2 regions of the Clostridium cellulovorans 743B genome follow, and region 2 is predicted to be linked to the other one. Evidence: a T-box and tRNA genes for the amino acid it is inferred to sense, from the RefSeq annotation. Region 2 holds a T-box; the other holds one or more tRNA genes.
The links. A T-box is a leader RNA that pairs with one kind of tRNA and senses whether it is charged. The one in region 2 lies ahead of metG (methionine--tRNA ligase), so its partner is inferred to be a tRNA-Met.
Positions count from the first base shown of each region.

Region 1: it has a tRNA-Met gene. The T-box ahead of metG (methionine--tRNA ligase) is inferred to sense a tRNA for this amino acid. The anticodon was not compared.

Region 1 is NC_014393.1:4,563,928-4,576,245, reverse strand. It holds gene yabN (bifunctional methyltransferase/pyrophosphohydrolase YabN) at 1-263, shown strand, start outside; gene CLOCEL_RS19010 (HU family DNA-binding protein) at 352-627, shown strand; gene CLOCEL_RS19005 (RNA-binding S4 domain-containing protein) at 737-1,015, shown strand; gene yabP (sporulation protein YabP) at 1,068-1,355, shown strand; gene yabQ (spore cortex biosynthesis protein YabQ) at 1,365-1,754, shown strand; gene CLOCEL_RS18990 (FtsB family cell division protein) at 1,817-2,086, shown strand; gene CLOCEL_RS18985 (S1 domain-containing RNA-binding protein) at 2,133-2,534, shown strand; gene CLOCEL_RS18980 (LSm family protein) at 2,712-3,197, opposite strand; gene CLOCEL_RS18975 (hypothetical protein) at 3,260-3,448, opposite strand; tRNA gene CLOCEL_RS18970 (tRNA-Leu) at 3,626-3,714, shown strand; tRNA gene CLOCEL_RS18965 (tRNA-Met) at 3,729-3,804, shown strand; tRNA gene CLOCEL_RS18960 (tRNA-Met) at 3,819-3,895, shown strand; tRNA gene CLOCEL_RS18955 (tRNA-Leu) at 3,901-3,989, shown strand; tRNA gene CLOCEL_RS18950 (tRNA-Met) at 4,004-4,079, shown strand; tRNA gene CLOCEL_RS18945 (tRNA-Met) at 4,097-4,173, shown strand; gene tnpA (IS200/IS605 family transposase) at 4,342-4,815, shown strand; gene spoIIE (stage II sporulation protein E) at 5,302-7,683, shown strand; gene tilS (tRNA lysidine(34) synthetase TilS) at 7,826-9,214, shown strand; gene hpt (hypoxanthine phosphoribosyltransferase) at 9,237-9,776, shown strand; gene ftsH (ATP-dependent zinc metalloprotease FtsH) at 9,806-11,749, shown strand; gene CLOCEL_RS18915 (formate--tetrahydrofolate ligase) at 11,953-12,318, shown strand, end outside.
Region 2 is NC_014393.1:347,830-360,147, forward strand. It holds gene CLOCEL_RS01450 (NAD(+) diphosphatase) at 1-160, shown strand, start outside; gene CLOCEL_RS22150 (GNAT family N-acetyltransferase) at 525-701, shown strand; gene CLOCEL_RS01460 (sugar O-acetyltransferase) at 870-1,472, opposite strand; gene CLOCEL_RS01465 (GNAT family N-acetyltransferase) at 1,553-2,056, opposite strand; gene CLOCEL_RS01470 (class I SAM-dependent methyltransferase) at 2,601-3,296, shown strand; gene CLOCEL_RS01475 (cytochrome b5 domain-containing protein) at 3,411-3,980, shown strand; gene CLOCEL_RS01480 (hypothetical protein) at 4,109-4,402, shown strand; T-box leader at 4,594-4,826, shown strand; gene metG (methionine--tRNA ligase) at 5,097-7,028, shown strand; gene CLOCEL_RS01490 (hypothetical protein) at 7,081-12,318, opposite strand, start outside.

The DNA of each region.
Region 1 (12,318 bases), 1.0 Mb from region 2:
ATGTATATAAAACAAAAGATCAGTCAAAAATATTAGAAGAAGTAGGAGATTTATTCTTTTCAGTGGTAAATGTTTCAAGAATCCTTGACATTAACCCAGAGTTTGCATTAAAGTATACTGTAGATAAATTCATAAGACGTTTTGAATTTATGGAACAGCTTTGTGTTAAGAGGAATTTTGTATTCAAAGATCTACCTATAGAGAAGTTGGATGAACTATGGGATGAGGCAAAAAAAGCAGAGAATATAAAAAGAATTAGGTAACAAAGTTATAAATTCCTAGATAAAGAAGGAATTCTAGTATTTTTGAAGAATAGAAGAATTAGATACTCACTTTAAGGAGGGAACGAAAGTGAATAAAACAGAATTAATAAGTAGTATTGCAGAAAAATCAGGTTTAACAAAAAAAGATGCTGAAGCAGCATTAAAAGGTTTCATGGAAAGTATTCAAGAAGCATTAGAAAAGAAGGAAAAGGTTCAATTAGTTGGATTCGGTACTTTTGAAGTTAAAGAAAGAGCTGAAAGAACAGGAAGAAACCCAAGAACAAAAGAAGAAATAAAAATACCTGCATCATCAGTTCCATCATTTAAGGCTGGAAAAGAATTAAAAGATAGAGTAAATAAATAATTCTTTTTATACATAAAATGGACTATGGCAAAAAGAACCTAGATTAAAAGTCTAGGTTTTTTTTGTAGGTGTCTAAGATATATTCTTTTAGAAATAATTGGAGGATATTATGAGATTAGATAAATATTTAAAAGTATCAAGAATAATAAAAAGAAGAACTGTGGCAAAAGAAGCTTGTGAAAGTGGAAGAGTTATTATAAATGGTAAAGTGGCTAAGCCAAGTTCTGAAGTTAAAGAAGACGATGTAATAGAAATTTTATATGCTAATAGATCTTTAAAAGCTAAAATAGTTAACATAGCAAATCATGTAACTAAAGATAATGCTAAAGGTATGTATGAGATAATAGCAGGCGAAGAAGATACGGAAGAAGGAAATGGAGAAGAGTAATGCATAAATACTCCTTCTGAATCATATACATTATGTGATAGGAGGGGATAGTATGGAAGTAAAAAAAGAAATTAGAATTGAAGAGAAACAAGGCAATATCACCTTAAAAAATAGAAAAGAAGCATTTATAACAGGCGTAGTTGAAGTAATTAGATTTAATGAAGAACAAATTCGTTTAAATACAAATCAAGGACCATTAATTATAAAAGGTGAGAATTTAAAGATGAACAAGTTGGATGTTCATAATGGTGAAGTAAACATTATGGGCAAAATAGATTCTATAGTTTATACTGGCAGCAAAAAAACTAACGAGAGTTTAATGACTAAGTTGTTTAAGTAGAGGTGTATTATGCTGTTAAAATGGAATTATCAGCTTATAATTTTATTGTCTAGCTTTTTAACCGGTATGATAATGGGAATAATGTATGATGTCTATAGAGTTTTAAGAGGTCTTAATAATAAAAATAAAATTGTCACAGCTATAGAAGATGTTTTATTCTGGATATTTGCTTCTTCTATTGCCTTTGTTTTTTTACTTTTTACTAATTATGCTATTTTAGGTCCTTATGCATACATGTATATAGCCTTAGGGCTTTACATATATTTAAGATATGTAAGCAAAATTATGATTAAATTTAATTATAGGTGTTATCTAGCTCTAGGAAAAGTGTTAAGGATAACTATAAATTATGCCAAATATCCGTTCCAGCTATTACTTGAAAATAAAAAGAAAAATTAGCTTGAATTAGATAAGAAAACACTTTACAATAGTAGTAAGAATGGAATTGTAGGTGAATGGATATGAAAAAATTTAAGCTTAGAAAGCTTTTATTTGCTATTTTTACAGTTTATATCTGCTTTATGCTTGTTCATCAAGTTACTACTTTCATAAGAATAAATAAAGATATGAAGGAAATAAAGTCGCAGTTACAAGTAGAAACAGAAGAAAATGAAAAGTTGCAAGATGAAGTAAATATGTCCTCATCAGATCTATTCATAGAAAAAAAAGCTAGAGAAAATAGCGATTTAATCAAAAATGGCGAAATACCAGTGGTAGATGGCAATAAATAATTAAACAATTAAAACAGGATAAATATTAAGGAGGAATTTTTTCAACATGGCTTTAAAGGCAGGAACAATAGTAGATGGAGTGGTTGTTAATATAACCAAGTTTGGCGCATTTGTAGAGGTAGAGGGGAAGACAGGTCTTGTACATATATCTGAAGTTGCGGATAATTATGTCAAAGATATCAAAGAACATCTTAAAGAACAAGATAAGGTTAAGGTGAAAGTTCTATCAGTTGAAGAAGATGGGAAAATCAGTCTATCTATTAAACAAGCGAATCCAACAAAAAAGACCGTTAGACCAATGGAAATTGACTGGAATAAAAATCAAAGAAGTGGTGGCGATTTTGAAGATAAGCTTTCAAAATTCCTTAAAGACAGTGAGGAAAGATTCCAAGATATAAAGAAACATCAAGACGTAAAAGGAAAAAGCAAAAAATCAGTTATGAAATAGTTTCTTGTAAGGCAAGAATAAAAATACTGCTTAGATAAAAAAGGTATTCTAAGCAGTATTTTTATTTAAAAAAATAGCTTTTTCAAAAAATGAACTATAAAAGTGTTAAAAGTTTCAAGTTTCAAATCATTTAAGAAGTTTATATAAAACTTCAGCCATCGGTAGTTTAGAACGTTATTAATAATAATAATTTATGTTGTCATTTTTAAAGAAGATTAATTTTCCATCTTCAGTTTTTATAGAAATAAAAGTATCTTTAATGGAAACAAGTTCACCAGTTATTGAATGTCCACTAGTGGGTTCAATGGTTATTGTTTTTCCTTGGTAGTTTTCGTTGATAAAGGTATCTAAAGCTTTTTTTATATAAGGGTGATCATTAATATTTAGAGATAAAGCTGAATTATCTTTTGATAGTGGTATAGAATTTTTTTTAGTAAAGTCTATTATACACTCGAGCCCGCAATTGTTATTGAGTATATTCGATATGTTTTTGCAATTTTCAAATTCGTTTTCTAAAAAGTGCGTTGCTGAAGTTTCCATAGCTTCCTGAGAATTTTTGGAGCTACTATTTAGGTTTAGTACTATGTTTCTGTTTGAACTTTTATTGAGATCTTTTTTTAAGTTTGATAAAAGTAAGATTAATAAAAAGTTATATATATCCATAGTAGTCTCCTTTAGAGAAAGGTTTGGAAAATCTCCAAACCTTTATAAACTACAAAACGATTCTAATAGAAATAATCTATAGCATCTATATTAATATTTAAAATTCTATTTGGAGGTGCTGTTTCTCTTATTCTTACAAAATTGTCGCCTACAGAAAGAACTTCTCCAGTCAAAGCCTCAGCCACAGGTCGATTTCTAATAACTATAGTTATAGCTACATGACAATAATCGTGTTTTATTAATTCAGCCATCATTTTCACCTCTAGGGATCAGGTAAAATAACTCTGTCCCTAAAATTAGTATATTCCTATGATTGAATTCAGGTTCCATTAAAAAAATTAAAATTATGTGTTGACATATATGAAAACCTATTATATAATAAATCTTGTCGCTGAGATACAATATAAAGAAGCGACGCAAGAGTACGTGCCGAAGTGGCGGAACTGGCAGACGCACAGGACTTAAAATCCTGCGATGCTAACACATCGTACCGGTTCGATTCCGGTCTTCGGCACCATTTAAAAATAATATCGCGGGGTGGAGCAGTTGGCAGCTCGTTGGGCTCATAACCCAAAGGTCGTAGGTTCAAGTCCTGCCCCCGCAACCATTAAAAGATAATAAGGCGGAATAGCTCAGCTGGCTAGAGCATTCGGTTCATACCCGAAGTGTCGTAGGTTCAAGTCCTATTTCCGCTACCAAATGTGCCGAAGTGGCGGAACTGGCAGACGCACAGGACTTAAAATCCTGCGATGCTAACACATCGTACCGGTTCGATTCCGGTCTTCGGCACCATTTAAAAATAATATCGCGGGGTGGAGCAGTTGGCAGCTCGTTGGGCTCATAACCCAAAGGTCGTAGGTTCAAGTCCTGCCCCCGCAACCATTAAAATAGAATAATAAGGCGGAATAGCTCAGTTGGCTAGAGCATTCGGTTCATACCCGAAGTGTCGTAGGTTCAAGTCCTATTTCCGCTACCAGATAACTCCACAATAAAATGTGGAGTTTTGTTGTTTTACGAATACCACAGGTTTTACCTGTGGTTCTAAAAAGCTTCTAGCGATGAGTAGAAAAAAAGAATACCTCCAATGTAAAATGGTAGTAGGTTTGCCGACCACAACCAAAAGTACAAAGGAGGTATATCCGTAATGGATAATAGTAGTTTAGCACATAGTAAATGGAATTGTAAATATCACATAGTCTTCGCACCAAAGTATAGGAGACAAATCATATATGGAAAAATAAAAGCGGATATAGGGGTAATACTTAGAAAGTTATGTGAACATAAAGGAGTAGAAATTATTGAAGCAAATGCATGTAAGGATCATATACATATGCTTGTAAGTATACCTCCGAAGTTAAGTGTCTCTCAGTTTATGGGGTATTTGAAAGGTAAGAGTTCATTGATGATTTTTGACAGACATGCAAATTTGAAATATAAATATGGGAATAGGCAATTTTGGTGTAAAGGCTATTACGTTGATACAGTTGGAAGAAACAAAAAGATAATAGAAGAATACATAAAGAATCAAATACAGGAAGATTTAGCATATGAACAAATGAGCTTGAAAGAATTTATTGACCCGTTTACGGGTGAATCAGTAAACAAAGGCAAAAAATAAAGCACCTTTTAGGTGCAGCCAGTAAAGGTATGCGGTTGGCAAACCGCTCAATGTGCGAGTAGCACGGCCAGTAACATGCCCTTATAGGGCTAAAGCAAACCACCCGTTTGACGGGTGGTCCTGATTTTATATAAGAAATTATAAAATGTAAGAATTGAGGATAGACTTAAAAATATAATCATAATAAGTAAACTTTTTATGAAATGATAAGAAGGATTTCTTTTGATTAAATTATATATCTTTTTTAATTAGTTTATTACGGAATTCGTGATTTATAAAATTAGTAGTTAAGATATGTTACAAAAATTAACATTAACTTATATTTATCTTGTGAATATTTTTATAATTTCAGCATATATTTGTAGTTTCAATAAAAAATAAATTTTATTTGTCCTACGATTATTTAATTAACACCTAACTAATGACAAAGATTTCCATACAACTCTGATATAATGACCTTACTTAATAATCAGAGGGGGTTATATAGTGCAGTATGGCGCAGATATGATGGAGTATAAACGGGTAACAAAAGAAGATAAGGATGAAAAGGCTAAGATCTCCAAAAGGGACATAGTGAAATTTATAGGACTGTTTGTATGTTCATTTTTAATAAGTAGAGTATGCCTTATTAATGATACGGCACCCTTTGGAATTTCCTTTGTTGCAGCAACAGGGCGAATAAAAAGGTTTAATTATAGTCTTTGCTCGGCTTTTGGTACATTTGTAGGGTATGTAACCTTAGTTGATCGTATTAATAATTTATGGCTATATTTATTTTTAATTGCTGCTATAGTTTTTTATAACTTAATTGCAGGAAAAAAATCTATAAAAGAAGATAGTGTTTTTGTAGGAACAATCATTTTGATTATAGAAATTATTTATACATTTATTGTGCATCACTATTCTATAGATGTAATTATTATTACAACTTTATTGGATGTAGTCACTATAATACCAATATTTCTACTTTTGGTTTATTCTATAAAGTCTTTTAAAAATTTAAATACTCGATACATATATTCTAGTGAAGAAACTATAGCTATGGCTATTCTTTTAGCGCTTATGGTTTCAGGAACTTGGGGTATTGAAATCTATGGAATATCGTTAATAAATATTGTTGCAATTATTATAACTATGATTTTGGGATACATAAATGGAAGTGCCGTAGGGGCCTCTATAGGTGCTGCTGTTGGTGTTATTTGTGGTATGTCAACTAATTCTATGATAGATTATATAAGTTTGCTTGCATTAGCAGGCCTTGCAACAGGTGTATTTAAAGAACTTGGAAAGATAGTTAGTTCTCTGGCTTGTATAATATCTATCGTATTACTACTTATATATAGCAAGTTTCAGATGGATTTTTCAATGATTGAGGCGTTGATTAGCACAGCAATATTCTTATTAACTCCAAGTAAAATTTATGAGAGATTCAAGAAAGAATTGAATATAAATAAAAAAGAAGAAATATTAAAGGAAAATTATAATTCTAAAATAAAGGAAATTTATAAAGAGAAGTTAAATAACTTTTCTAAGGTTCTTCATAATATATCTAAGGTTCTTGATGATTTAGCTGATAATGATAAGTTAGCAATGAAGCAGAAAAGTACAAGGATTGTAGAGAACTTAGCTGATAGGGTTTGTTCAAGTTGTAATATGTATAATATTTGTTGGAAAAGAGAATTTTATTTGACACATTCGGCTTTCCAAGAATTATTAGAACAATATGATTATGGCACCGTAGCACTTCCAGATGAGTTAGAAAGAAAATGTGTAAAGAGGACGGTGCTTATAAAGAATGCTGAGGAGTTAATGAATAACTTTGTTATAAGTGAGATGTGGAGACAAAGACTTTGTGAAGGTAGAGAAATATTATCAAATCAGATAGAAAATATGGGGAGGTCTGTAGAAGAAATAAGTGAGGAATTCAATGAGGAAGTTTGTTTCAATGGAGACCTTGAAGAATTGCTTATACATAATTTTAACAGGCATGGTGTGAGATACTATGATCTAATGTGCTTTAAAACTAAAGAAAATAGGATTGTTATTAAGATGGAAATGGAGTCTTGCGGGGGCTCTCAAAGTTGTGTAAAAGACGTCTTACCGATATTGAAAAACGTTATGGAAAAAAATATGTGTGTAAGTGATGAGGGATGTTCTATTAATCCTAAGACTAATAAATGTACCGTTACTTTTGAGGAAACTCCAAAGTATCATGTAGTTTCTTATGTAGGAACTGCAGCAAAGAGTCAAGAAAAAATTATGGGTGATAGCTATACTTTTAATAAGTTAAAAGATGGAACATATATGGTTATGATAAGTGACGGTATGGGATCAGGACCACAAGCTTGCAAAGAAAGTAATGCAGTCGTAGAGCTGATTGAAAAATTTACGTTAGCAGGATTGTCTAAAAGCACATCTATAAATACTGTGAATTCCATAATGAATATGAAGTTTGAAGAGGATGAGAAATATTCTACAGTGGATTTGAGTACAATAGATTTATATGGTGGTGAAGTTGAGTTTATTAAGATTGGTGCTGCAGCTAGCTTTATAAAAAAGAAGGATCATATAGAAGTAATAAATTCAAAAACGCTTCCTATAGGTGTTCTTGATAAGCCGGATATAGACGTAACTAAGAGTGATGTTGAAAATGGTGATTTTATCATTATGGTAAGCGATGGGGTAATAGATTATAATGGGGATAATACAGGAAAACCTCAATGGATAGTTGAACATTTAAAAGAAACAAAGACAACAAATCCCAAAGATTTGGTTGAAAGCATTATAAAGAAGGCTAAAGAACTTTCTAACGGTAAAGTGAAGGATGATATGACTGCTATTGTGTCTAGAATCTATAATGTTTATTAAGTATTTTTTCAAAATATATTGAATTTTTCATTAATACAGATATTAATTTTAAGCATAGGCTGACCTATGCTTGTTTTACTATTTTCTTATGTTATAATATCCATATGTCACGTGTGGATTTATCGAGCTAGGAGATTGCATAATGGATAAGTTAATTAAACAAGTTAAAAAAACCATAAGTTCAAATTCGATGGTTAGTATAGGCGACGTAGTAATTGTTGCGCTTTCTGGTGGTCCGGATTCTGTTGTCCTTCTTCATGTGTTTAATGAACTGAAGGAAGTGTATAATCTTACATTATACGTGGCTCATGTGAATCACTGCATAAGAGGTGATGCTGCTGATTCTGATGAAGCTTATGTTATCGAGCTTTCCAAGAAACTAGGAATTGAGTTTTTCGTTTTAAGAGAGAAGGTCGAAGAGATAGCAAGGGATAGAGGAATATCTAGTGAGATGGCAGGAAGGGAAGTTAGGTATAAGTTTTTTGAAGAACTTAAGCATAAACTTAAAGCAGATAAAATAGCCGTTGCTCATAATGCAAATGATCAGGCGGAAACTGTTCTTATGAGAATAATGAGAGGTTCAGGAACGGAAGGTATTGAAGGGATAAAGCCTGTTAGGGATGGAGTATATATAAGACCGCTTATAGATGTCTCAAGATCAGAAATAGAACGATATTGCGAAGAAAATGGACTTAATCCTAGAATAGATGCAACAAATTTAGAAACAATATATAGCAGGAACAAGGTTAGATTAGAACTAATACCATACATACAAGAAAATTTTAATTCTGATATCATAAATACCTTGGTAAGGTTATCAGATACAGTGAAAAAGGATAATGAATATTTAGAAGCCATAGCTAATGAAAAATATAAAAGCTATTGTGAAGTAAGAGAAAATAAAGTTATAATAAGTAAAAATGCATTTAATGAGCCAGAGTCCATATTAACAAGAGTAATAAGAAAAGCTTATAATACTGTGGCAAAAGGGTTGTTTAATTTTGAGAAAAAACATATTTACGATATAATTAAGCTTCAAAGAAATAATTCAGGGAAAAGTATAGACTTATTACACGGAATTATTGCATATAATAGTTATGGACATATAGAAATAGGATATAGTTTAAAAGGAAACAATAATTTAAAATGGAGGTACAAGTTACCTGCAAATTCAAGGATGTACATAGAAGAGATAAAGAGTTATGTTGAGACGGAAGTTATAAGTTATAAAAAAGATATGATTTTTTCCAAAAGCTATTTAACTAGATATTTCGATTATGATACAATAAAAGATGACATGTTTATTCGAAACAGAGAAAATGGTGATTATTTTATTCCCTTTGGAATGAACGGAAAGAAAAAATTGAAAGACTATTTTATAGATGAAAAAGTTCCAAAAGAAGAACGGGATAATATACCACTTGTTTGTTTTGATGGTAACATAGCTTGGGTAGTGGGATATAGAACCAGTGATATTTACAAGATAACTGAGAAGACTAAGAATATACTAAAAATAAGAGTAGAAGGTTGATTGTTTAGAAGGTGAATGTTTTATGAATGACTGTATAGAAGAAATAATAATTGACGAAATTATGGTAAGAAATAAGGTCAAAGAGTTAGGTGAAAGAATCACTAAAGATTATGAAGGTAAAGATTTATTCCTAATTGGTATATTGAAGGGTTCTATAATGTTTATGTCAGATCTTATGAAAGAAATAAAGATACCAATTGGTATGGATTTTATGGCAGTTTCAAGCTATGGATATTCTTCAGAGAGTTCAGGTGTAGTAAGGATATTGAAAGACTTGGATTTTCAAATAGAGGGTAAGGATATAATAATAGTCGAAGATATTGTTGATAGTGGTACTACTTTGAAGTACTTGGTCGAATATTTAAAGAATAGAAGACCAGCAACTATAGAGATTGCAGCATTTTTAAGTAAACCAGAGCGTCATAAAGTTGAAATAGATGCTAAATATATTGGTTTTGAAGTCCCAGATAAATTTCTCGTAGGCTATGGATTAGACTACGCAGAAAAGTATAGAAATTTTCCTTATGTAGGAGTATTAAAAGAAAGTGTTTACAAAAAATAAAGTAACCGAGAAAGAGAGGGGGGCCCTAATTGAAAAAATCATTTAGTGCTACGGTTTGGATATTAATAGTATCAGTTGTTATATTAACGGCATTTGTGCTTTCAAGTGGCGGAGGTAGTTCTAAGGTCGTTAGACTTGATGAATTTAAACAGTATTGGGAAGATAATAAAGTTAAGAGTATTGATATTAATCCTGATAATATGACTATTTCGGGAAAACTTACTGATGGTCAAGAGTATAAAGCTTATGTTACATCATCAGTAATAAATGAATATTTGCAAGCTAATCCAAAACAAGATGTTGAAGAGCAATATATACCACCAACTACAATACCAGTTTGGTTACAAGTTTTACCGACAATTCTTATTATCGTTTTAATGGTGGCCTTATGGATTATGTTTATGCAACAATCCCAAGGCGGAAATAGAGGAGCTATGAGTTTTGGAAAATCAAAACATAAGCTTGCTACTGCTGATAAAAAGAAAGTAACGTTTAAAGATGTTGCTGGTGAAGATGAAGAAAAAGCAGAACTGCAAGAAGTCGTTGATTTCTTAAAGTATCCTAAAAAATATTTAGAGATGGGAGCTAGAATACCAAAGGGTATGTTGTTGGTTGGACCTCCAGGTACAGGTAAAACCTTATTAGCAAAAGCTGTAGCGGGTGAAGCTGGTGTTCCATTCTTTAGTATTTCTGGTTCGGACTTTGTAGAGATGTTTGTCGGAGTCGGAGCATCAAGAGTAAGAGATTTATTTGAAAGTGCTAAGAAAAATGCACCATGTATTATATTTATCGATGAAATTGATGCGGTAGGTAGACAAAGAGGTGCAGGACTTGGCGGTGGACATGATGAAAGAGAACAAACTCTTAATCAGTTACTAGTTGAAATGGATGGGTTTGGAATAAATGAAGGCATCATTGTTATTGCTGCTACTAATAGACCAGACATATTAGACAAAGCTATACTTAGACCAGGTAGATTTGACAGACAAATATTAGTTGGAGCTCCAGATGTTAAAGGAAGAGAAGAAATACTTGCAGTTCACTCAAAGAATAAACCATTAGCACCTGAAGTTAAGTTAGATGTTTTAGCTAAGAGAACACCAGGATTTACGGGTGCAGATCTTGAAAATTTAATGAATGAAGCAGCTTTACTTGCTGTTAGAAATAAAAAGAATAGAATTACAATGGAAGAACTTGAGGAAGCAGTTACAAGAGTAATTGCAGGTCCAGAAAAGAAGAGCAGAGTTGTGAGTGAAAAAGATAGAAAACTTACTGCGTATCATGAGGCAGGGCATGCTGTTGTTATGAAACTATTACCAAATAGTGATCCAGTTCATCAAATAAGTATAATTCCAAGAGGAATGGCTGGTGGATATACTATGCATTTACCAGAAGAGGATAGAGCATATATGTCAAAATCAAAGCTGCTTGATGAGATGGTTGGACTTCTAGGTGGAAGAGTTGCTGAAAAACTTATCATTGGTGATATCAGTACTGGTGCAAAGAATGATATAGAAAGAACTACAGCTATTGCAAGAGCTATGGTTATGGAATATGGTATGAGCGATAAGCTTGGTACTATTAGTCTTGGAAAAGATGATAACGAAGTTTTCTTAGGTAGAGACCTTGGAAGAAGTAGAAATTATAGCGAGCAGGTTGCTTTTGAAATAGATGAAGAAGTTAGAGTTCTTATAGATAAAGCATATGCTAGGGCTGAGCAGTTGTTAACAGAAAATATTGATAAGCTTCATATAGTGGCTAAAGCATTATTAGAACATGAAAAAGTAGAAGCTGATGAGTTTGAATCATTATTCAATTTTGGAGTTTTCCCAAATAAGGAAAAGAACACTATAGATGAGAAAGTTATTGATATAGAGACTTCAGAAGAAAAAGCTTTAGAACAAGAAATTTCTACAGCTAAATCAGACGATGAAGTTGATGTTAAAGAAGATGTTAACAAAGAAGAAAATTAATTAGGAATAAATAAAAGCTGCTAAGCATACCTTAATTTATTGAGGAACGTATCTTAGCGGCTTTTATTCTCTTCTTTTTTAATTTTTACTTAGAGTGGAATAATATAAGTAACTTTGATATAATGTAATATGAATAATAAGTCATAAATAATTAATATAATTCGTAAAATTTAAATAATAACAAGAGTTAAGGAGATTGAGGCATGAAAAGTGATATTGAAATTGCTCAAGAGGCGAACATTATTCCTATAATGAAGGTTGCAGAAACAATAGGTCTTTCAGAAGATGATGTGGAACTGTACGGAAAATATAAAGGAAAAATAAACTTAGATGTTCTAGAGAAAAATAAAAATAAAGAAGATGGAAAGCTTATATTAGTTACAGCTATAAATCCGACACCAGCAGGAGAAGGAAAATCTACTGTTACTGTTGGTTTAGGTGAAGCTTTGTGTAAGTTAGGAAAGAAAGCTGTTATAGCGTTAAGAGAACCTTCGCTAGGTCCTGTATTCGGTGTTAAAGGTGGTGCAGCGGGTGGTGGATATGCGCAAGTTGTGCCTATGGAGGATATA
Region 2 (12,318 bases):
TATTGCTTTTGTAAAAGCAAAACCCTTTAATAATTCTAATGAAGTTGATGATATCATGTGGTGCGAAATTGACGAAGTTAATAAATATATTGCAAGGGTCAACAATATGTCGGGGATACATTTTGATAATTCAATGAAGTTACTAAAAAGTCTTCGCTGAATATGACCTATAAAGAATTCTAGAAGAGATTGACTCCATTAAGTATCCAGCAGATGAGGATATTAAGAAATTCTTTTACGGTGTTAAATAAATATATGACTAGGCTTTTGTTATAGAAGGCTTATATGGAGAAGCATTCCACCGAATTGATTTAGTATTTTTATGTGAATATATTGGAAAAATAGAGAATGCAAAGATACAAGGAGATGCTAATCAAGTAGGATTTCAATGGCTTCCTATTGAAAACTTAATGAATGAGCCTCTATATCCTTCAAAGCTTCGATCACAAATAATTAATCTTTATAATAATAGAGAAACAGAAGTTTATCTTGGAAACGAGAGTATGGGATAATTTCCTTATAAAATGTTTGTTTATACTGAAAGTGAGGTATTTATTAGTGGAGGTTCTATTGTTTTTGATAATGGAGATATTTACAGAACAGTTCCACCAAAAAGAGCTTACCTTTCGTATTTAGTAGTAAGAGAAGAATTCCGAAATAAAGGAATTGGAACAGAGATTATTGATTATATCACTGAATAAGCACTACAATTAGGGATTGCAGTGCTTACAATCAATGTAGAGCACAGAGCACCAAGAGCTAAAAAACTATACTTAAAAAAGGGGTTTAACGAGACTGTACTTGAAAAATCTCAAACTATCCTTTTGTTAAAAAGATTATAAATAAACAACCAAAATGTTTCATTGTGTCTATTTCAACAGTTCTTGACCATGCTTCCAGTCATCATCATTAATTGCTCTCAGTACTCTGCAAGGATTACCTACAGCGACTACATTTGCTGGTATATCTTTCGTTACAACACTTCCAGCACCTATAACTGTATTGTCTCCGATTGTAACTCCTGGAAGAACGATGGTACCAGCTCCTAGCCAACAATTTTTTCCGATATATACTGATTTATTAAACTGCGTTACAGGCATACGCATTTCTGGTGTAATTGGATGGGCTGCTGTTGCTACGATAACATTAGGACCAAACATTGTGTAATCACCAACATAAATATGTGTATCATCCACAAGGGTTAGATTAAAATTAGCATAAACATTGTTACCGAAATGTACATGTTTACCTCCCCAATTACTATGAAGTGGAGGTTCAATATAACAACCATCACCAAACTCAGCAAACATTTCTTTTAACATTTTTATACGTTTCTCATATTCAGTAGGACGAGTTGCATTAAAATCATAAAGTCTATCCAGACATTTCGTTTGTAAGTTCATTAATTCCTCATTGGTACAATCATAAATTTTCCCACTGTGCATTTTTTCATATGTTTCTATTGTTCTCATTCCTTTCTATTAATCATGAGTATATCTACCTACAGCCATAACTAAGGATATTTAGAAATATTCTTGTTACTTAGTAGAAACTAACTTGTAAATAAAATTATATCTCCTAAGGTCCCATCATTATAGACTGAATTAGGATATGATTCAATAAGTTTATAGTTACTCTTTGTGTATTCAGAAACAACCTTATTCCAAAAATGAACAGAGGCTATATTTTTAGGGTGCCTTTTCAATTGCCATTTACCATGAAACATATCAAATACTTTCATTGCAGCGAACCTACCTACACCAGAGCGACGATACTTGTACATTACGAAGAACTCTGCCAAAGAATAATCAGTTACCTCATCTACTTCAGGATAATCATTTATCATTACAAATCCAGCCAAGTTCCCATCAACAACTATAAAAAATGCCCATCTTTTTTCCTCGGTCCAATAACAATCAAGATAATTATATCCATATAAGCCGAGTTTATTCACATCTCTATTATCCCATTGTGAAAATTCATAATCATATTTTTCAAGTAAGTTTCTAAGAATTTCTTTATCTTCAATATTTACTTTTTTAAGTTCTATAGTCATTTATATCTTTCTCCTTAATATATCTAGTGATAAGAGTCTTTAAACTTTTGACTGTTTCATTTTTCACTTTGAATACATAGTTTTTAAGTAAAGAATTCTCCTAAGGCATATTGATTTTCCAATATGTAAATAGATTTTTGTATGTAGTTTTAATCATAAAGCTACATTTAAAGTTCTGTGCTACAGCCACAAAGCTTGATAAGTTGTAAAGCGACTTTATTGTGGCGTATATATTATAAGTTAACTTATTTCCTAATAGTAGGGAATTTGTAATAAGTAGTAGTTAATATATGCTAATTATAACGTTAATTTAAGTATAAGGATATATTTTAGATAGATGTTTAAACTTTAAAGGAAGAGGGTTTATAGATACCCACAGTCATAACTAAAAATATTTTTGTTACTATTCAAAAGAAGCAAGGGATAAATTTAACGGACAACTTGAATTTTTGATATGGGTATCTATATATTTGATTAGGGATATACAACATATTATAATTAAGTAATAGATAATTATAATATACAACAATAGGTGGTATCGCGTATGGATTATAAAAATATTGCTCCTTGGGAGTTATTGCAAAAGAAAATGACATGGGAGCACCTAAACTACATCCATAATAAAAGAATTTTAGACTTTGGAAGTGGAAGTGGCATGACAGCTAACCATTTTGCCATAGACAATGAGGTTATAGCAATTGAGCCAGATGAAAAGGTGCTTCAGGATAGATTTAAAGAAAATAATTATACACAAATAAAAGGAGACATGAATAGACTCAAGAATTTCCAAGATGAATCCTTTGATATGATATTGTGTCACAATGTTTTTGAATATGTAGATGAAAGAGAAGAAATTTTAGAAGAGTTTTCAAGAATATTAAAGAAAGATGGATTTCTTTCTATTGTAAAACATAATAAGGCTGGAAGGGTTATGCAAATGGTAGTGCTGCTTAATAATTTTGAACATGCTAACGAATTATTAGCGGGAAAAAATGGGCATGCACAGCAGTTTGGCACGATTAATTACTACAAGGATAAAGAAATATTGGAATGGTCAAATAAATTTGAAATAGAAAAAATCCTTGGAATGAGAACCTTTTGGGATTTACAACAGAATCAAGAAATTCAAAAGGATGAGACATGGCAGGAGAATATGTTGGAAATTGAATTGAAGGTAAGTGAATTAGAAGAGTATAAAGCAATAGCATTCTTTCATCATATTATTTTAAGAAAAAGGTAATGGCCATATTTTTCAATATGAACTTTAATTTACAGATAACAATAGCTTATTAGACAACATTTTCTTAAGTGGATAATCATAGACTTTATAGATATAAATTTTAAAGAGGTAGCTATGGCTTTTTATATTGATGCAAGGGCTGTCAATGAATTAATGAGGAGTAAAAATTATAGAGAAGAAAAAAATTTTACTTTAGAAGAGTTGGCACAATATGATGGAAGTAATGGAAAGTCTGCTTATGTTGCGATAAAAGGGATAGTTTACGATGTAACCAAAGAACCCACTTGGGAAGGAGCAGAGCATTTTAACATAAAGGCTGGCAAGGATTTAACAAAGCAGTTTGATTCTTGTCATGGAGAAATTGAACTCCTTCATGATGTACCTAAGGTTGGGGTACTTATAGAAAGTGATAATGAGAAAGGGTCTAGAAATATACCGGAGCCTACCTATGCATTTAGTCCTGATGATTGGATTAGGTATCTTACACCATTAGTTAATCAGGCACTGGAAGAGGCTAACGTAGAACCTAATACTGAACATGTGCTCCAGAAATATATTATGGCTGGAGTGTTTGTTGGACAAGGACGGTCTATTGAAGATGCTATTAAACTAGTAAGTGAATGGGAAGACACAGGTTTATCTAAGTTATTAGAACAGAGCAAAACAAAACAGCGTTTAATGTAGTTTTGAGAACTGCTAGAGTTTTTAAAAGAATAGGGTTAGCCGTAAGGAACCTTTAAAATCCCCAGTCATAAAATACACTAAGGACAACTTTGTCTTACACGAAGTTTAAATAATATGGGGGAGAAACGATGGATAAATATGAAGAGAGCAAGAGAGTGGAGGAACGTGAGAAGGAGATAAAAGAAATAGAGGATGACCTGAAAATAATAAAATATTATTGTAATAAATTAGAGAAGATGTGCAAATGCTATAGATGCTTTCTAACAGATCTAAACAACAATGCGATGCCTAATTATACAGATAGAATGAGAAAAATAAAGAAAACTGAAGAAGCTCATGGAATTGATAATATATTTAAGAGTCTTTTTCAGGTATTGCGACATAACGAAGAAAATGTTGAGGAACTAAAAAAACATCTGTAGTATTTTTTATATAAGTTCAAGGTGGAAATCTTTATTAAAGGATTGACATAGGTAAAAACTTGGAATATTATAAAGTAGTAAATAAGGAATTGAAGCTTGATATTTTTACCTGTTCATATAATGCTTTTCTAATGAAGAGTTTCAGTCATCAGACTATGGATTGATGAATAGGGTAGGATTTGGCTTTGAAAAGAAATGCAGTGATGGGAAGAGTAACCTAGGAATTTATCTAAAGAGAGCCGGGATTTGGTGAAACCTGGTGATAATGAACTATGTGAACATGGCCCCTGAGTAGGTTGTCTGAATAATTAGGATAACCCGTGAGAGTCGACGTTAAAAGACAGAGTGATAATGGTCACTTACAAAGGTTTCTTTAGTGATGAAGAAATAAATTAGAGTGGTACAGCGATAATACGCCTCTAAATAGGATTACTTTCCTATTTAGAGGTTTTTTAGTTTTTATTTTCTAAACTACATAAGTTTTAATAATGAAACTACATTTAAAATTCTGTGTCATAGAAACAAAGTTTTATAAGTGCTGAAGAGCTTTATTCCAAAATATATAGGTTCTATTTATTGAAACTATATCAAAATTCTATAGAAATATTGAAAAATCAATATATCCTTAGAAGATCCTTTATGGGAACATATATACATTAATTGACTACATAGCAACATTGAGGAGGAAGAAAACATGAGTAATGAAAAAACTTATTACATCACAACCCCAATCTATTATCCATCTGCAAAGCTTCATATAGGTAATACATATACCACAGTTGCAGCGGATGCTCTTGCAAGGTATAAAAGATTAACAGGTTACGACGTTATGTTTTTAACTGGAACTGATGAACATGGCCAAAAAATCCAAAGAATAGCTGAGGAAAAAGGTGTTACACCAAAGGATTATGTTGATGAAATAGTAGCAGGAATACAAGATTTATGGAAGCTTATGAATATAAGCTATGACAAATTTATTAGAACAACTGATGATTATCATAAGAAAACTGTTCAAAAGATATTCAAACAACTTTATGATCAAGGTGACATCTACAAAGGTGCGTATGAAGGTTGGTACTGTACACCTTGTGAATCTTTCTGGACAGATACACAAGCAGTAGACGGCAAATGTCCTGACTGTGGAAGACCGGTAGAAACAGCGAAGGAAGAAGCTTATTTCTTCAAAATGAGTAAATATGCAGATAGACTTATAGAATATATAGAAACTCATCCAGAATTTATTCAACCAGAATCAAGAAAGAATGAAATGCTAAACAACTTCTTAAGACCAGGTCTTCAAGATTTATGTATTTCAAGAACTACCTTTACTTGGGGAATACCAGTAGAATTTGACCCAGATCACGTTGTTTATGTTTGGATGGATGCTCTTTCAAACTATATTTCAGCTCTTGGCTTTGATAGTGATAATGACCAGTTGTACAAGAAATACTGGCCATGTGATGTTCATTTAGTAGGTAAGGACATCATAAGATTCCATACAATTTATTGGCCAATTTTCTTAATGGCACTTGGTCAAGAATTACCAAAGCAAGTATTCGGACATGGTTGGTTACTTGTTGATGGTGGAAAAATGTCAAAATCAAAAGGAAATGTAGTAGACCCTGTAGTTCTAGTTAACCATTTTGGAACTGATGCTGTAAGATACTACTTACTTCATGAAATTCCATTTGGTTCAGATGGTAATTTCAACAGCGAAATCTTCATAAAGAAAGTAAACTCAGACCTTGCAAATGACCTAGGTAATCTTTTATCTAGAACAACAGCAATGGTTATAAAATATTTTGATGGAGTAATTCAACCACCAACAGATAAAGAAGATATCGATAATGAACTTATCAACATTGCTCTTGATATGCCTAAAAAGGTTGAAGCTGCAATTAATGAATTAAATCTACCACAAGCTCTAGACGAAATCTGGACTTTAATAAGAAGAGCTAATAAATATATAGATGAAACAACTCCTTGGATTTTAGCTAAGGATGAAGACAAGAAAGCAAGACTTGGAACGGTTTTATATAACTTAATCGAAGCGTTAAGATTTGCATCTGTTGCTGTAAGTTCATTCTTACCAGAGACAGGAACAAAGATTCAAGAACAATTAAAAGTAGACGTAGCTACTTGGGATAGTATATCAGCTTTCGATGGAACTCAAGCAGGAGTTACTTTAGAAAAAGGCGACGTTATCTTCCCAAGAATAGATGTTGAAGCTAAGCTTGCAGAGTTTGAGGCTTTAAAGGAAGCTGAACAACCAAAACAACAAATGCAGCCATTAAAAGAAGAAATATCTATAGAAGATTTTGAAAAAATCGACTTAAGAGTAGTAAAGGTTCTTGCTTGTGAACCTGTAAAGGGTGCTAAAAAGCTACTTAAATTAAAAGTTGATTTAGCTGGAGAAGAAAGACAGGTTATCTCTGGAATAGCTCAATACTATAAACCAGAAGATTTAATAGGAAAATACGTTGTCCTTGTTGCTAACCTAAAAGCTGCTAAGCTAAGAGGTGAAATATCTCAAGGAATGATTCTTGCAGCATCAACTGACGATGATTCAAAATTATTCACTGTTACAATTCCAGAAGAATTACCAACAGGAAGCCAAGTAAGATAAGAAAAAAATGAGTTAAGGAATTTCCTTAACTCATTTTTATTGTTATTTTTTACTATAGTGCAAGGTTGAAGTAGTATACTCCGTGATCATTATAAGCAGCTATTTTAGCTATGCCCATTGATTTTCTTGTTACAACTCCTGCATCATTAACAGAAGCTACAGCACCATGTAAAGATACCCATTGTATATTATCAGTTCTATCTAAGTCTAATAATAGAGTGTTGTTAAAGTTAGTTGCTAAATCTACTGAACGAGATCCAAGCATAAATTTAAATACAGAGTGAACATTACCATCATCAACTTTAGATCTACCAGTAGAGTCATCTAAGATTATTCTTATAGATCTTGATAGTCCACTTATTTCTGAAAGACTGCTCTTTAGTTCACCAAGTTTAATTTTTTCAGCACAGCTTAATGTTGGATCATTTGCGCCAAGTGTATAGATAGAAGGTGCAATTTTTAAATATGCATTGATTAATGCATCTGATTTGCTATATAAGTCATTTAATTTATCTCTGTTAGAGAAAAGTAGGATTAAGTTTAGATCAACGCCTTTTAATCCATTTTGTAAATCTACAAGCATTTTTCTTAAGTTATCAACATCACCAGTAGAATTTATAATGCTTATAATTAGATTTAATCTAATTTGGATAGCTGTTTTTTCGTTTCCGTCTGGTAAAATGTCAATTGCTTTTTGAGCAATGTCAACATCAGCAAGGTCTAGAGTCTTTGAAGCTTGATTTGTTTTTAATGTTGCTATTGCAATATTTATTTTGATTTGAACTTGAAGTAATCTGTCATTAAGTGCAGTAGCTGCTGTTGCATTTCCAACGCTTTCTTTGATGTATACTTCTGCAAAATCTTTTGCCTTTTGAGCAATAGTTATAGCATCATATGTTGGTAAGCTTACACTTGCTGTTTCTGCAATTTTAACATATACATCAGCTTGACCTTCGTATATACGAGCTTGAATAGCTTCGATTTTTAGCTTTAATTCAATCTTAAGGTTTCCGTCTGGAAGAGCATCAACAAGAGCTTTAGCAGTATCTAATTCTTTAATAGCTAATTCAACATCTACTTGAACAGAGATAGAATTTGCTGCAGTTTCTGCTTTTACAACTTGGTTTCTAGCATTTAATGCAGTTTGTGATAAGTCTATTGTAATCTTTATTTGTATAAGTTTGTTTAATAAATCTTGCTTAACTTGTCCATCTGGAAGAGCGTCTACAAGGTCGTAAGCTTCTAGGTATAGTTTGATAGCAATGTCTATGTCAACTTGTGTTGAGTAGTCATTTGGTACTGAAGCTTCAGCTTTTATTACAGCATTTTTAGCATTAAGTATAGTTTGTACAAAATCTATATTTATTTTAACTGCTACAAGTCTGCTTAATAATCCTTCTTTAAGGTCTCCATCTGGAAGTGAATCAACAAAACCTTTAGCTTGTAGATAAATGTTGATTGCAATGTCAAAGTCAGCTTGTGAAGTGTTTTCATTTAATATTAAACCTTCAGCTTGTGCTACAGCATTTTTAGCATTAAGGATATTTTGTGCTAAGTCTATAGTTATTTTGATTTGTAGAAGCTGATCAGATAATTGTTGTTTAACTGGTCCATCTGGAAGAGCATCAACAAGACCTTGAGCTTCTAAGTAAAGTTTGATTGCAATGTCAATATCAACTTGTGTTGAATTTTCATTTGGCAATACATCTTGAACCTTAATTATAGCATTTTTAGCATCAAGTATTTTTTGTGCTATTTCTATAGTAATATTGATTGATACAAGTTTATCCTTCAATCCTTGTTTAACTGGTCCGTCTGGAAGAGCATCTACAAGACCTTGAGTTTCTAGATAAAGCTTGATTGCGATGTCAATATCAATTTGTGTTGAGTTTTCATTTGGTAATACACCTTCAAGTTTAACTACAGCATTTTTAGCATCAAGTATTTTTTGTGCTATGTCTATAGTAATATTGATTGATACAAGCTTTTCTTTTAATGTCTCTTTAGCATCTCCTTCTGGAAGAAGATCTACAAGACCTTTTGCATCGATGTAAAGTTTTACTGCAATGTCGATATCAATTTGTGTTGAGTTTTCATTTGGTAATGAACCTTCAAGTTTACTTATAGCAGCTTTAGCAATAAGTAATTTTTTTGCTATATCGATATCGATATTTATTTTTGTAACTCTTTCTTTTAATTCTTCCTTAGCTGGGCCTTCTGGAAGGTTTTGCACAAGAGCATTAGCTTCTATATAAAGATTAATTGCAAGGTTAATATCATCTTGTGTTGAGTTTAGACCTAATCCTAAACCTTCGATATTAGCTACTGCATTTTTAGCATCTAGTATTTGTTGAGCTATTTCTATTGTAATTCTAATATTTATTAACTTATTTAATAAATCTAGTTTTGTTTGACCGCATGGAAGTAAAGACACTTTATCTTTTGCAGCATTATAATTAGCTATTGCAATATTTATATATTCTTGAGTGCTTAAGTCAACAATTGAACCGTCTACCTTAGTTGTAGCTTCAAATGCATCTAAAGCATATCCTGCTGATGTAACTGAATCAATTAATACATCTATTTGTATTTGAAGAAGAGTTTTTCCTAGGCAACTTGGTAAACCTTCAAGAGAAGCTTTAGCATCTTCAATATTTTTATTGATTAATTCTATTTTTTCTCTTGTAATAAGAGAGAAATCAAAAGATGTTCCTGTTTGTGATTTTATTACGAAACTATTAACATCACCTGAAATAGTTGCTACTAAATCTCTTGAAGTTATTAAGTGTTGAATAATAGCAATTCTATTATTTAAGAACTTAATTCTAGCTTCTATTTCTAGTTTCTGTGCTTCGTCAACAATTTTTGGAGCTAAATCAGTTGCATATACAACTTGGCTCTTTATTTGATCTAAAGTTGCTTGTGTATATACATCTGTTTGTAGTATTTGTGGAGTTTTAGCTTCTAATTGAAGTAATAAATTCATTGCTAAATCTAGTGCTGTTTTAGAATTATCATATGAAATAGCAAAAGTAATTACTTCTGAAGTAACAGGGCTTTCTAAACCTACATTGTTAACAACTTTTACACTTATAGTATAAGTTCCGTCAGGTATAACATTATCTGCACCTGCTTTAATCCATTCTCCATCATTTATTTTATACAATACTTCTTTGATTCCAGAAGGACTGTTAGGATTGTTTGTATCTATTGTGAAACTATCCTTATCGTGATGTATAATTGGTGCATTTAATTCTGTTTGCTTATCTATTTGGATAGGACCTACAGTTCTCTTTAATAAGTTTCCTGCATTATCTTTAGCTTCGAAATGTACATATATCTTTCCACTGTCTGTTACAGTTACTTCTCTATCTAAAGAAGTACTCCAGTCTGACCAACCAGTAGTAGGAGCATCAGGGCTTGAAGAAATAGCATATCTTTGTCCGCTAAATCCGCTTCCACCTGGTTCTGTGAATTTAGCAGTTACAGTTACGTCAGTTGTACCCCATGGTGTGCTAGCGGGAGTGATTATAGCTTCTGGTGCAAGATTATCAACAGTTACAGTTACTCCTCTTGAGTATGCTTCTGACCATAAGCCTGCGTCATTTTTAACCTTTAAGCTAATTACGAAGTTTCCTGAACCAATACCAGTGAAGTTAGCAGGTAATGTAGCACCAGAGTATACTACTGTTCCTGTCTTTGTTATTGTCCATGTCTTATCAACAATTGCTCTTCCTGAAGGTTCATAAGAAACATCTTGTACGTTTAATGGTTCGTACATTGTAATTGTTGATGAAGGTATTGTGAAGTTAGCTACAGGCTTAGTAACTACAGCAGTATCAGTTGCTATATATGATGCTGTTTCATTACTCCATGTTCCTTGATAATCCTTAACTCTAAGTTGAACTAAGTAGTTCTTTCCTAAAGGAAGATCTGATGGTAATGCTCCTTCATTCCAAGTAGTAGCGGTTGTTTCTTTCCATTTCCATTCTACTTCTGCAATACCTTTATCTGCATCTGATTGTTTATCAGGGTCATATGAAAGGTTAGTTACAGTTGCTGTCGCACTTGAAGCACCTTTTGATAAACCTACAGAGAAGTTTGCAACTGGTTTTCTATGTACATATATGTATTGTGGACTTGGGTGAGTATCACCAAACCAAAGTTCATATTTACCTGGTTTATCTATTTCTGTTGGAAGGTCGTTTCTCCATTGGTTTGACCAAGTTTCTTGTCCTAAATTATTGTCAAAGTAATTAAAATCTTGATCTAGCTTCCATCTACCTTGTGGGTAATCAGCATTAGCAGTATTTGTTTTAAACTGTTCAGGTGAAACATTGATATTTAATGGAGTTCCTGCTAATACATATGGACTATCTTGAGGTTGATCAGTATTTTGTATTCTATTTACGATATAATCAGCAACGTTAGTTACTGCAACATCATAATTATTATTGTAGTAGAATGCTCCATTACCATTATTTCTTTGAATGAAGTTTTCAGATTGAACTTTGTTAGCATCAGTTCCTAATTCTAAGAAATGAATGTTTTCATTTATTAATCTTGTTAAGATTTCTCCTGAAACAGTAGGACTATCAAAGTCATTAATTGTTTGGTCTGCTAAATTTACAACATAACGTTGAGAGTCATCTCTCCAAGAAGGTTGACGAATTATTTCATTAAATTCTTTAGACTTTGTTTGAGAAAGTGATATGTTATTTAGAGAGAATTCTCCAATTCGATTACAACCGTGAGAGTAATGGTCACCAAAGAAACCTAATCCCCAACCAAAGTGTTGTGGTAAAGCTATGGTTCCTAAAAATGCTCCACTCTTATATACATTAAGAGCATTTTTAGTAGTCTTCAATGTGAAGGAACCACTTGTACCCATATTCATAGTTCCTATTTGCTGTGCGTTAGCATTAGAGCTTATATCTTCTGCATAGGTATTTGTCCAATTAGTTAATTTATAGATTCTTGCTACTCCTCCACCAGATTGTGGGAAGAATATTGCATAACCACTCAATAAACCATTTACTACATTAGTGTTAAACAAAACACCAGCACCGTCAAAGGAATCACCAAAGTCAAGAGTATAGTCAAAATTCATTGTTTGTTCTTTTAACTCTGGATCATTATTGTTTGCAGTATATATCTTATTGAAACCTGCGTTTGTTGGATTCCCAAACATTTGAATCTTTGTACCATTGTTTTGGATAGCTATACTTCCAATACTTGATGATACGTTTTGAATCCATGTAAATGAACTTTGCAAGTTTTGTTGCTTTGT